One region of the Micromonospora sp. NBRC 107095 genome, then DNA from elsewhere that is predicted to be linked to it. Evidence: riboswitches for the same ligand, from Rfam matches in the RefSeq annotation. Region 1 holds a riboswitch; the other holds the start of a gene.
What was found. A riboswitch is a leader RNA that binds a small molecule or an ion and turns the genes downstream of it on or off. The one in region 1 is predicted to bind ZMP and ZTP.
Positions count from the first base shown of each region.

Region 2: it holds a riboswitch for ZMP and ZTP, as region 1 does, so the genes downstream of both, QSK15_RS16460 (glycine hydroxymethyltransferase) here and QSK15_RS08620 (bifunctional 5,10-methylenetetrahydrofolate dehydrogenase/5,10-methenyltetrahydrofolate cyclohydrolase) in region 1, are expected to answer to the same signal.

Region 1 is NZ_BSTU01000001.1:1,835,068-1,841,617, reverse strand. It holds gene QSK15_RS08640 (DUF2332 domain-containing protein) at 1-715, opposite strand, end outside; gene QSK15_RS08635 (FAD-dependent monooxygenase) at 854-1,966, shown strand; gene QSK15_RS08630 (CU044_5270 family protein) at 1,977-2,942, opposite strand; gene QSK15_RS08625 (RNA polymerase sigma factor) at 2,959-3,528, opposite strand; ZMP/ZTP riboswitch at 3,668-3,749, shown strand; gene QSK15_RS08620 (bifunctional 5,10-methylenetetrahydrofolate dehydrogenase/5,10-methenyltetrahydrofolate cyclohydrolase) at 3,763-4,662, shown strand; gene QSK15_RS08615 (hypothetical protein) at 4,752-4,970, opposite strand; gene QSK15_RS08610 (hypothetical protein) at 4,967-5,146, opposite strand; gene QSK15_RS08605 (helix-turn-helix domain-containing protein) at 5,452-6,312, shown strand; gene QSK15_RS08600 (DUF397 domain-containing protein) at 6,323-6,505, shown strand.
Region 2 is NZ_BSTU01000002.1:875,953-882,502, forward strand. It holds gene QSK15_RS16450 (aminotransferase-like domain-containing protein) at 1-423, shown strand, start outside; gene QSK15_RS16455 (hypothetical protein) at 497-757, shown strand; gene QSK15_RS16460 (glycine hydroxymethyltransferase) at 834-2,270, opposite strand; ZMP/ZTP riboswitch at 2,289-2,378, opposite strand; gene QSK15_RS16465 (SDR family NAD(P)-dependent oxidoreductase) at 2,529-3,335, shown strand; gene QSK15_RS16470 (hemerythrin domain-containing protein) at 3,396-3,896, opposite strand; gene QSK15_RS16475 (NAD(P)H-hydrate dehydratase) at 3,976-4,845, opposite strand; gene QSK15_RS16480 (histidine phosphatase family protein) at 4,829-5,560, opposite strand; gene QSK15_RS16485 (DNA polymerase domain-containing protein) at 5,670-6,550, shown strand, end outside.

The DNA of each region.
Region 1 (6,550 bases):
TGTGGAAGACCACGAGCGTCGCGTCGGCCGGTGCCCGCGCGGCCAGCGCCGGCAGGTCGTCCACCAGGTCGCCGCGGACCAGCAGCGGCGGGTCGGCCGCGGCGATCGCCGCCGCGGCGCGCAGCCGGGCCCGCCGGTGGGCGTGTTCCGGCCAGATCAGGGCGTCCAACCAGGACACGTCGTCGGGGTCGGTCACGTCGAGCGGGTTGAGGTCCAGGCCGGCCCGCCACACCACCTGGGGTACGCGTGCCGGCGGCACCAACCCGGTGGCGGCGCAGTCGAGGACCGGCTCACCGGAGCCGACCTGATGATCGCCGTAGCGGTACCCGTACCGGTCGGGGTAGAGGCAGAGCCCGGCCGACGCGCCGACCTCCAGCAGGGCCACTGGCTGTGGCAGCGCGGCGAGCAGCGGCAGCAGGACCGCGCAGCGGCCCGCCTCGTTGGTCTGGGTGGCCCGGGTGAGCATCTGCGCCTCGATGGCCGGCCAGTGCGTCAGCACGTAGTCGTGGAAGGTGACCGGGTCGTCCACCGGGCCGCCGAGCCAGCGGACGACGCCGAACAGCAGGTTCGGCTGCCGTTTGGCCGGCGGTAGCCCGTCGACCAGGGCCAGCAGTGCCTCGTCGTGGGCGACCGCCTGCGACAGGCGCTCGTACGTGGGCGACACCCCGCGCGCCTCCCGGCTACCGAACGCGGCGTACACCTCAGCGGTCGTCATCGGCTCATCGTCGCAGCCCATTCCTCGGTATTTCAGCCCCCATTCCCGTGCTCTGACTCACCCACCTCGTAGAGTTCTGCCGCGTCCGGGCCGTTGATCATCAGCTCAGCGGGCAGGGGCAACGGGGAGGAACAGGTCGTGCGGGGTAAGGGTGTCCGGGTACTGATCGTCGGCGGAGGTGTCGCCGGACTGGCGACGGTGGCCGCGCTGCGCGAGTGGGGCGCGACGATCGACGTGGTCGAGCGGGCGCCCGGGCCGACCGACGCCGGCACCGGGATCTACCTCACCGGCAACGCGACCCGGATGCTCGACGTCCTCGGTCTGCGCGAGCCGGTCGCCGACGTCGCCGTGGAGATCACCCGGCAGCGCAGCACCAACCAGCGCGGGCGTCGCCTCTTCGACATCGACGTGGCAGCGCTCTGGCGGGGCGTCGGGCCGTGCGTGTCGTTGCCTCGGGCACAGCTGCATCGGGCGCTGCTCGACGGCGTCGGCGACGCCCCGATCCGCTGGGGCCGCCAGCCGGTGGCACTGCTGCCGGAGGGCGACCAGGTCGCCGTCGAGTTCGACGACACCAGCACCGACCGGTACGACCTGGTGCTCGGCGCGGACGGGGTGCACTCGACCGTCCGCCGGCTCGCCTTTGACGGCCACGCCGCCCGCGACCTCGGCCAGTACGCGTACCGGTGGGTCGCTCCCCGGATCGACGACGAGCCGGTCTGGTCGGTGCAGTTGGGGCGCGGGAGGCAGTTCCTGACGATCCCGATCAGCGCCGAGCAGACGTACTGCTACTACAACGACGGCCCGGTGGCCGAGCGGCCCGGCTGGCGCGACGACCTGGGTGCGACGTACAGCGAGCCGGTGGCCACCATGCTCAAGGCCCTGGACTACGACGACAGCACCCTGCACGCCGGGCCGAACCAGGAGGTGGTGCTCGACTCCTGGGCGCGGGGACCGGTGCTGCTGATCGGCGACGCCGCCCACGCCACCTCGCCGAACATGGCCCAGGGTGCGGCGATGGCGTTGGAGGACGCCGTCGTGCTCGCCTCGTCGTTGGCCGCCGCCGATGCCGTCGCCGACGCGCTGCGCGCTTTCGAGGCGCGACGCCGCCCGCGGACGAACTGGGTGCTCAGCCAGACGCACCGCCGCGACAAGGCCACCGGGCTCCCGCCCGCGCTGCGCGACCTGGTGATGCGCCGCCTCGGCGAGCAGATGTTCCGCTCGAACTACGGGCCGCTGTTCGCCCAGCCCTGACCGGCGCTGCTCACGGCACCTGGCCCGGCCGGTCGACGATGGCGACCCGCAGGACCGCGGCGGCCGACTCCAGTGACTCCTTGCCGTTGCGGATCACCGAGTTGCGGGTGCCGAGGTAGACGTGGGAGTCCCGATCGAAGATGAGGTCCACGTTTCCACCGATCACACCGGGCATCCGAATCGCCACCCCGTGCCGGCCGGCGGCGTCCACCACGTCGCCGGATATGACGACCGCCCCGGGCTCCCGTGCCAGCACTTCGTACAGCGCCGCCAGCGCTCGGGGCGGCACGTAACCGCGGAGCATCGACCGCGCGGTGGTGTACGCCATGCTCTCGTCCCCGTACACGGCGTCCTCGTCGGCGCCTTCGGGAAGGTGCAGGTCGACCGGGTGTTGCCGGAGGTATCGCAGCAGCGCGTCCGGCTCGGTGGGCAGGTCGCCGTGGTACGCGGGCGGCTGGAATGCGTCGAGCTCCTTCTCGGGATCGCCGGCATCGTTCATGCGAAGCTCCCTCAGCCCGCTCCACCCGTTCGGATCGGCCTCGGGTCGGTACCGCCCCTGCGTGTACGCGACTCCGCCGGCCGACTGCCACAGTTGGTTCCGGATGGTCTGGTATGGGCCGCTGTCCGGCAGATCCCGGACAGTCGCCAGGATTTCCGTGAAGACGTACTGATCGGGCCGGGCGGTCAGTTCCGGCTGCTGCCGGGCCGCGTCGGCAGCCAGATGGAAGATCTCCGACGCGCTGGCCGTCGGCGGCGGCTGATCGCCGAGCCTCATCGTCTGAACCGCCAGACCACCGGCGGTCAGCGCGACCGCCAGCCCGACCGCTCCGGCGAGGCGCCAACCGCTGAGGAACCGGGCGCGGCGTCCTTCGGGACGGGCCGCCGACGCCGCCTCGGACCGTTGGGCGACGTGTGCGGTCAGGTCCCGAAGGAGTTGCTCCTCGAAGCCCCGGGGTGACCGTTCGATCTCGTTCATCGTCATCTCCGTCTCATCAGGCGAGGGTGGCGGCAGGGTGGGCGAGCACGGCGCGGACGACGCGGCGGGCGCGATGCAGGCGGACCCGGGCGGCGACCGGCGAGACCCCGAGCACCGTCGCCGCCTCCGCGATGGTGAGGCCGTCCACGGCGACGAGTTCGACAAGGATCCGGGTGTCCTCGGGCAACTCGCTCAGCGCCCGATGGGTGCGGCGGGCCGCCGACTCGGCGTCGATGCGCTCCTCGATGCGGGCGATGTCATCGGGGCCCAGGTCCCGCCGTCCGGCCAGACGACCGGTGACCCGCAGCCGTTGAGCCGCCCGACGCCGCTCGTCGCCGATGACGTTGCGGGCCACCCCGTACAGCCAGCCGATCTGGCTACCCCGGTCCGGTCGGTAGCCGGCCGCCGACTCGATCACCGCCAGGAACACGTCAGCGGTGAGGTCGGCGGCGAGGTGCGGGTCGTCGACCCGCCGCGCCACGAACCTGCCCACCGCCTCCAGGTGCCGCCGGTAGAAGACCTCGAAGGCCACCGGATCGGCCCCGATGCCGGAAATGTCATCATCGGCTCGGCCGGGCTCACTCACGGGCCGTCCTCTCTCGCGCCTTCACACCCCTTCTTCGTACGGCGGAGCGCGGGTGTTACGCCGGACTGCTGCTTTTCGCCCGGCGGGAACTCGGCGCTGCCGGTCCAGTTGGGCAACCACCCTGGTGATGCGGCATTATCGAAGCACCGGCGACTGGCGGCACGGGGATGGTGAAACCATCGGGGAGCCTCTCGCGGGCGTCGACCGCCTGGGCGCCTGCGTCGGGGAACCATCATGACCACGACCAGCCCATCCGTCGACAACCACAACACGTCGGGCACGGCCCGACTCCTGCCGGGCGCACCCGTCGCCGCAGCCGTCCTGGCCGAAACCGCCGCTGCCGCCACCCGCCTGCGCGAGCGCGGCATCACACCGAGCCTCGCCACCATCCTCGTCGGCGACGACGACGCCAGCGCCGGTTACATCGCCATCAAGCAGCGTCAGGCCGCCGCGCTCGGGTTCGACTCCCCGCACGTGCACCTGCCGGCCACCGCCACCCAGGCCGAACTGCACCAGGCCATCGCCCGATTCAACACCGACCCGGCCGTGCACGGACTGCTCGTGCAGTACCCCGTACCGGGGCACCTGGACTACGACGCCGCGCTGCAGACCATCGACCCGGACAAGGACGTCGACGGCATGCACCCGCTCAACATGGGACGCCTCGCCGTCGGCCTGCCCGGCCCGCTGCCGTGCACCCCCGCGGGCATCGAAGCCCTCCTGGCGTACCACGAGATCCCCGTCTCCGGTCGCGAGGTCGTCATCCTCGGCCGGGGTGCCACCCTGGGCCGACCCCTGGCGATGCTGCTCGCCCAGAAGCGCCCGACCGCCAACGCCGCCGTCACCGTCGTCCACACCGGCGTGCCCGACTGGGACCGCTACACCCGCCGCGCCGACATCCTCGTCGCCGCCGCCGGCGTACCCGGGATCGTGCAGCCTGAGCACGTCAAGCCCGGCGCGGTCGTCATCGGCGCCGGCGTCCGCTACGACGGGCGGCGCCTCCTGCCCGATGTGGACGAAGCGTGCGCCGAGGTCGCCGGCGCGATCACGCCCCGGGTCGGCGGGGTCGGCCCGACCACCGTCGCGATGCTGTTCCGCAACGCGGTACGCGCCGCCGAACGCGCGAACCAGTAGCCCGGTCGCCGAGATCACTTGGTGCTGAGCAGCCCGGTCGTCCACAGCTACTCGGCATCAGGTGATCCCACCAGCTTTCTGGATCAGACTCACCGGACCCAGCCCAGGAAGCGGCGGTGCAGCAGCCCGGCGGGCACCCAGGTCAGATCCTCGGCAGCCCAGACCAGGTAGGACCCCATGTAGAGGGCCAACGACACGGGCGCGCCCTCGAACTCGGCAGCCAGTTCGGTGCGCCGGGTCCGACAGGGCCAGGGCGCGGCGCAGCCGCCGCAGGTCCACACCGGAAGGACCGGGCCATGGGTGGTCACGACAGACCATCCAGGAAGCGCCGGGTGACCGACCGGGCGTGCCAGCGAGCCGCCCATTCCGCCTGATAACAGGGGTACGGGGACAGCCGCGCCCACCACCAGCGACAGCCGGCGCAGAGCCCGTCGACGCCGGGCAGGTGCACAGACAAGATTCGTCCGACCTGATCCTCGGTCACTCCTGCTCCTCCCCTGGCCAGTGGCCTCGCCGGATCGGGATGCGGTGCCGGGCACGACACGGCAGGTCGGCCCCGCATCGACAGATCCGCCGCCACCGCTGCCACGACCAGACCGGCCGATGCCGCCGAGCCAAGGTCAGCGCCACCGCCAGCAGGTAGTCGTCGTACGGCACCCGCGATCCCATAAGGCTCCAAAGTTGGACTCCTGTTTTGGAAGTGCAATCAGGCTAAAGTTGGACTCCTAAATTGGGAACCTCTTCGCGGCGTGTCGCGGTGACCGGCTACGGCCGGGCCATAATCAGCCGGTGGTGAACCCGACGATCCAGCGGCGGCGTCTCGGCCTTGCCCTCAAACGGGCTCGTGAAGGTGCAGGCAAGACGCAGGACGAGGCGGCCGGCGTCATCGATGCGGCAGCAAGCAAGATCAGCAGAGTTGAACTTGGACAGTCGGGCATCAAGCTCACCGACCTGAACCTGCTACTCGACCTCTACGGGGTCCGGGGTGATGACGCCGAGCCGCTACGCGACCTCGCACGAGCAGGGCGGCAACGCGGGCGCTGGAGCACCTACCGAAACGCCGTGCCGGATTGGTTCCGCCAGTACCTGGACCTCGAAGGCGATGCATCAGAGATCCGCTGGTATCAGCCTGAAGTCATCCCCGGAGTCCTTCAGATCGAGCCGTACATCCGCGCCATGAACGCGATCGCCCACCCACGCCCGCCGACCGACGAGGTCGACCGGCAGGTTGCCGTACGCAAGGAACGGCAGTCGATTCTGCGGCAGGACGACGGGCCTGACCTGAGCTTCATCCTCAGTGAGTCGGCGCTGCGCCGAAGCATCGGTGACGCGACGACGATGCGCAACCAACTCCTGCACCTGGCAGAGGTCAGCGAGCAGCCCAACGTCGCGCTTCAGGTGTTCCCGTTCAACGCACAGACCTACGAGACGGCCTCGTTCAGCTTCATCATTCTGCGCTTCGGGGACGACGCGGCAACGGACGTGATCTACGTCGAGACGTTCACCGACGCCGACTACCTTGACCGGCCGGACGCCGTACGGGCCTACACTCGACTGTGGGACCGACTCCGGGCAGCCGCTCTCGGGCCGGTAGAGTCGCGCAAGCTCATCCTGAGGATGGCTGACGACGTGGAGCGGCAACAGACCTGAGAGAGTGATCATGGAGACTTCGGATCGCCTGGTCTGGCGCAAGTCGAGCTACAGCGACAACAACGGCGGCGCTTGTGTCGAGGTCGCCGCACTGGATACGAGCATCGCGGTGCGCGACAGCAAGGATCCCAACGGGTCGACCCTTCGCTTCACGAGAGGCGCCTGGGCGGGGTTCGTACGTAGCATCCGGTAGCTCCCCGGCCGCAATACCTAGGGCAGCAGGCATGCCGTGCCCTCG
Region 2 (6,550 bases), on a different contig from region 1:
AACACGTCGCCGATCGCGCAGGCGGTGATCGGTGGCCGGCTGCTGGAACACGGTTGCAGTCTGGTGGCCGCGAACACCCGGGAGCGGTCCGCGTACACCCGGAACCTGCGCCACCTGGTGGCCGGCCTGGCCCGACGGTTCCCGCCCGGGGCGGACGGCGCGGCGGCGGTGCGGTGGACGGTGCCGGCCGGCGGGTTCTTCGTGGTGGTGACAGTGCCGTTCCCGGTCGACGACGCGTTGCTGGACCGCTCGGCGCGCGACCACGGGGTGCTGTGGACGCCGATGGCGCACTTCTACGACGACACCGTGCCGGTCCACGCGTTGCGGTTGTCGGTCAGCGCGGTCACGCCGGAGCAGATCGACGTCGGGTTGGACCGGCTCGCGGCGCTGATCGCCGACGAGCGGACCCGGCGGGCGGGTTGACGCTGACGCACCGCGTTCATCGGATGGCAGTGTGCGACGACCCCTGTGCCGCAGTCCTGGTTGGACGGACATAATAGGGCCCATGGTTGCCTGGGAGTACGCCCTGCTCGTCCGTCGCTATCAGGGACAGGGCCGCAATTTTCACGTCTCGTTCGTCTGGTACGCGCCGGACGGCTCACGCAAGGACATCACCGCGTACGGCGACACGGCCATCGCGCATCTGAACCGCGCCGGCCGGGAGGGGTGGGAGCTGGTCTCCGCCGCCGAGGACGTCAACAACGTCCAGGGCAGCACCGAAGTCCACCGCTACCACCTGAAGCGCCCCATCGCCTGAGAGTGTCGGCCCGCCGCCGGTGGAGCTCACCTGAGTGAGCGGCACCGGCGGCGGTGCCGTCGGCGGGTGCGGTCGCTCAGGCCAGGTCGATGCCGGGGTAGAGCGGGTGCGTGGCCAGCAGGTCGGTGGCCTGACGGGCGACCTTGTCGGCCAGGCCCGGGTCCAGGGTGTACTTCGCCTTTGACGGGGTGCCGTCGGCGTTGGCGCCGGCGGTGGTCTGGGTCAGCACGGTGTGGATCAACTCGGCGGTCTGGTCCATCTCGGCGGTGCCGAGGCCCCGGGTGGTCAGCGCCGGGGTGCCGATCCGGATGCCGGACGTGTACCAGGCCCCGTTCGGGTCCTGCGGGACCGAGTTGCGGTTGGTGACGATGCCCGAGTCGAGCAGGGCCTGCTCGGCCTGCCGGCCGGTGAGCCCGTAGCCGGACACGTCGATCAGCACCAGGTGGTTGTCGGTGCCACCGGTGACCAGCTTCGCGCCCCGGCGCAGCAGCCCCTCGGCGAGCGCCTGCGCGTTGTCCACGATCCGCTGGGCGTAGTCGGCGAAGTCGGGCCGGCGGGCCTCGGCGAGCGCGACCGCCTTGGCGGCCATCACGTGCGGCAGCGGGCCACCGAGCACCATCGGGCAGCCCCGGTCGACCTGGTCGGCAAGCTCCGGCTGGCAGAGCACCATGCCGCCGCGCGGGCCGCGCAACGACTTGTGCGTGGTGGTCGTGACGATGTGCGCGTGCGGCACCGGGTCGAAGTCGCCGGTGAAGACCCTGCCGGCCACCAGACCGGCGAAGTGCGCCATGTCGACCATGAAGGTGGCGCCGACCGAGTCGGCGATCTCGCGCAGGATCCGGAAGTTCAGCTTCCGGGGGTACGCCGAGTAGCCGCCCACCAGGATCAACGGCTTGAACTCGCGGGCCGCCTCGGCCACCCGGTCGTAGTCGATCAGGCCGGTCGCCGGGTCGGTGCCGTAGCTGCGCTGGTCGAACATCTTGCCGGAGATGTTGGGCCGGAAGCCGTGGGTGAGGTGACCACCGGCGTCCAGCGACATGCCGAGCATCCGCTGGTTGCCCAGCTCGCGGCGCAGCGCGAACCAGTCGGCCTCGGTGAGGTCGTTGACCTGGCGGACCTGGGCCTTCTTCAGGGCGGGGGACTCCACCCGGTCGGCCAGCACCGCCCAGAAGGCGACCAGGTTGGCGTCGATGCCCGAGTGCGGCTGCACGTACGCGTGCGCGGCGCCGAACAGCTCCCGGGCGTGCTCGGCGGCGAGCGCCTCGACGGTGTCGACGTTCTGGCAGCCGGCGTAGAAGCGGCGACCGACGGTGCCCTCGGCGTACTTGTCGCTGAACCAGTTGCCCATCGCCAGCAGGGTCGCCGGGGAGGCGTAGTTCTCGCTGGCGATCAGCTTGAGTGACTCCCGCTGGTCGGTCAGCTCGGCGCCGATGGCGTCGGCGACCCGCGGCTCGACAGCCCGGATCACCTCAAGGGCGCTGCGGAATGCGGTGGACTCGGCGTTGCGGGACATGCGACCTCCTACAGACGTGCGGAAGGCCCAGGCGCTCGGCAGACGTCCTCATGACGGGGCCGCTCCCCGATGGTTATCCATCCCCACGCGCCAGTAACGGCCCGCGACGATCCTACCGGGCCGGGCCCGGTCGTTCGGGCCGCCCTCCGGGAGCCGACCCCCGCCGATGTGGTTGGGCGTTGCGTCGCGGGGCACACGGTAGGGGACCACCGCACCGTCACGGGTGCGGCCAGGGTTCGCACAGAAGGAGTCGAGAACATGACCACACCCATCTCGGACCGACCACTCGCCCTGGTGACCGGGGCTTCCAGCGGGATCGGGTACGAACTGGCGGCACAGTTCGTCGCGCACGACTTCGACCTGATCATCGCCGCCGAGGACGAGGGCATCGAGGTGGCGGCAGAGAAGCTGCGCCGCGACGGCGGCCCGCGGATCTGGTCGGTCCGCGTCGACCTGGCTCGCGAGCAGGGCGTGACGGAGTTGGTGGCCGCCGTCACCGCGACCGGACGACCGCTGGACGCGCTGGCGCTCAACGCCGGCCGGGGCGCCGGCGGCGCCTTCGTGGGCGACACCGACCTCGCCGACGAGCTGGAGATCGTCGACCTCAACGTGCGCTCGACGGTGCACCTGGCGAAGCGACTGCTGCCCGGGATGGTCGAGCGGGGTACGGGCCGGGTGCTCTTCACCTCGTCGATCGCCGCCACCATGCCGGGGCCGTTCCAGGCGGTCTACAACGCGTCGAAGTCGTTCGTGCAGTCCTTCGCCGAGGCGCTGCGCAACGAGTTGAAGGACACCGGCGTCACGGTGACCTCGCTGATGCCCGGGCCGACCGACACGGAGTTCTTCGACCGGGCCGACATGGAGGACACCCGGGTGGGCTCCGGCAGCAAGGACGACCCGGCGAAGGTCGCCGCCCAGGGCTTCGAGGCGATGATGAGAGGCGATCAGACGGTCACCGCCGGGTCGCTGCTGAACAAGGTGCAGACCGCCGCCGGCAAGATCATTCCGGATCGGCTCAAGTCCGAGCAGCACCGCCGGATGGCCGAGCCGGGATCGGGGAGCTGACCTGTGGTGCACGAGGAAGGGCCCGGCGTGATGCCGGGCCCTTCGTGGTGAGTGGCGGCCTCAGGCCGTCACCGCGTCCATCGCCTTCTTGATCGCCTTCGGGTCACTGGGCGTACGAGGGGCGTCCGCCCGCAGCGCGATCATCTTCTCGCCGATCTCCTGCAACTGCTTACGACCCAGGGCCTCGCGGACCTTGGGGAACCACTCTTCCTCTTCCTCCTCGACGTGGTGCGTCACGTTCTCGATCAGCACCGTCGTCTTGGCATTGAAGTGCTCGTGGTCCGCATCCATGGCGGCCAGCTCGGCGCAGAGCACGTCGGCGACGTGGTGTTCCTCGTACGACTCGAGAATGTCGTCCTCCAGGTCGGGCAGCAGCCGACGGACCTCCGGGTACATCACCTCGTTCTCCAGATAGGTGTGCACCGTCAGCGCCTCCAGGATCTGGTCCACCAGCTTCTGCCGCTGGCTCGCCGGCCCCTCCTCGGCGTCCTGGAAGGCCTTGAACAGACGGCGCATTTCCTTGTGGTCCTCTTTGAGCAGGACGATGGCATCGGTCGACACCGCTATGACCTCCCTGAAAAGTCTCCGCTGGCGGATTTTCGGTACCCCCACGCCGACTGCGGAAACAGATGAAACCGCCTCAGACCATGGCGAGGGTGCGGGGGATCTCGTCGAGCAGCTCCCGGGCCAGAAAGCCGATCCGGCCGTAGCGGGGGACCAGTCGTTGGCCGCTCACCGAGTGCGCGTACGAACCCCAGCAGGCCGCCTGCGCCGGGTCGGCACCCCGGGACAGCAGCCCCGCCAGCAACCCGGCGAGCACGTCCCCGCTGCCGGAGGTGCCCAGCCCGGCGTCGCCGCTCTCCTCCCGCCAACCCCGCCCGTCCGGGGCGGCCACGTGCCCGTACAGCGACACGACCGCCTCGTAGCGGGCGGACAGCTCGGCCGCCTCGGCGTCCAGGTCGTCGCCCGGCTCTCGCCCGAGCAGGTGCCCCGCCTCGGTGACGTTGGGGGTGAGCACCACCGGTCGACCGGAGCCGACCAGCAGGTCCGGCGCGTGGCTGAGCGCGCCGAGGGCGTACGCGTCGAGCACCAGCGACGTGTCCGGGCGGGCCGCCTCCAGGACCAGGCCCAGCAGGCGGTTCGTCTCGTCGATCGCCTTCAGGCCGGGGCCGAGCGTCACCACATCGGCCTGCGCGACCAGGTCGCCGAGCTGCCCGTCCCGGTCGGCGGCCACCGCGCCGTCGGCGGTCTCCGGCAGGCCGACCACCAGCGCCTCGGGCACCTGGATGCTCAGCGCGGCGGCGGTGGACTCGGCGGCGGCCAATTGGAGCACCCCGGCTCCGGCGCGCAACGCGGCCACCCCGGCGAGCAGCACCGCGCCCGGCGTGAAGCGGGAACCGCCGACCACCAGCACGGTGCCCCGGCTCTCCTTCCCACCGACCGGCATCGGCAGCGCCCAGTCCCGCAGCAACGCCGGGGTGATCACCCTCACCTCAGACCGGCTCGGCATGGATCTCGTCCTCCCTGGTCGGCTGGGCACCCTGTCGGTGCAGGTGGCCGACCTCGTTGAAGCCATCGAGCGTCAGCCGGTGCTCCGCGTCGGCGGACCAGTCGGTGATGGAACAGTTGGCGATCACGTGCTGGCGGGTCAGCGCCATCAGGTCCGTCTCGGTCAGCCCCTCCACCAGGTAGCGCAGCAGAAAGACCAGCGCGTCATGGCCGAAGAGCAGAACACGCTGGCCCTCGTGGTCTCGGCGCAGGTCGCCGAGGAGGGTGCGCAACCGCAGCGCCACGTCCGTCCAGGACTCTCCGCCCGGGGGCCGGTAGTAGAACTTGCCGAGTCGTTCCCGGCGCGCGGCCTCGTCCGGGTACCGCCGTCGCACCCCATGGCCGGTCAGCCCGTCGAGGATGCCCAGCTCCCGGTCGCGCAGCCGCTCGTCCCGGCTCACCGGGATGTCGGTGCCGTGCAGTGCCAACTCGGCGGTGGAGACTGCCCGCAGGTACGGCGAGACCACCGCGACGTCCGGCCGGCGGTCCGGGGGAAGCGCGGCCAGCCAACGTCCGGTGGCCCGGGCCTGTTCCTCCCCGGTGGGGGAGAGTGGCACGTCGGCGTCGCGGTGCCGGAGGCCGATCAGCTCCTCGCCGGTCGCCTCGGCGTGCGTCGCCGCCACGTTCGCGGTGCTCTCACCGTGCCGGATGATCCAGAGCGTCGCCAGTTCCGCCATGCGGCCCCCCTACCCGGGCGCCGCCGCCGGTAACCGTGTCCGGTGATCCGTTGTGCCCATCTCGGGTCGGTGGGCGTCCGGGCGGGGGCGCAGGTCGTACCCTCGGCAGATGGCCACGGCGGCGGAGGAGATCCAGGTTGGCGAGCGGCTGGTCCGCGTCTCCAGCCCCGACAAGCCCTACTTCCCGGAGCGTGGGCTGACCAAGCTGGACGTGGTCCGCTACTTCCTGGCGGTGGGTGACGGCATCCTGCGCGCACTGCGGGATCGGCCGACCATGCTCGAACGCTGGCCCCGTGGGGTCTTCGAGGGCGCGACGATCGCCACCCGGCAGACCAACCGGGGTGACGCGTTCTACCAGAAGCGGCTGCCGGCGGGAGCGCCCGAGTGGGTGCGGACCGCGCACATCACCTTCCCGAGTGGCCGTACCGCCGACGAGGTAGCGCCGAGCGAGCTGGCGGTGGTCATCTGGGCGGCCAACCTGGGCACCCTGCGGTTCCACCCGTGGCCGGTCACCGCCGCCGACGTGGAACGCCCCGACCAGTTGCGCATCGACCTGGACCCGATGCCCGGCGTCGGCTTCGAGCAGGTGGTGCCGGTGGCGCATGAGGTGCGGGCGTTCCTCGCCGAGCTGGGCATGACCGGTTACCCGAAGACCACCGGCGGCCGGGGCCTGCACATCTACCTGTCGATCGAGCCGCGGTGGAGCTTCGGTGACTGCCGTCGGGCAGTGCTCGCGTTGGGTCGGGAGATGCAGCGCCGGCTGCCGGACCTGGTCACCACCACCTGGTGGCGCGAGCAGCGGGACCGGCCGGTCTTCGTCGACTACAACCAGATGGCCCGGGACCACACGGTGACCTCGGCGTACTCGATCCGGCCCACGCCGGCCGCCCTGGTCTCCGCCCCGCTGGACTGGTCGGAGCTGGACCGGGTCCGCCCGGAGGACTTCGACGTGCTCAGCATGCCGGCCCGGTTCGCCGAGCGCGGCGACCC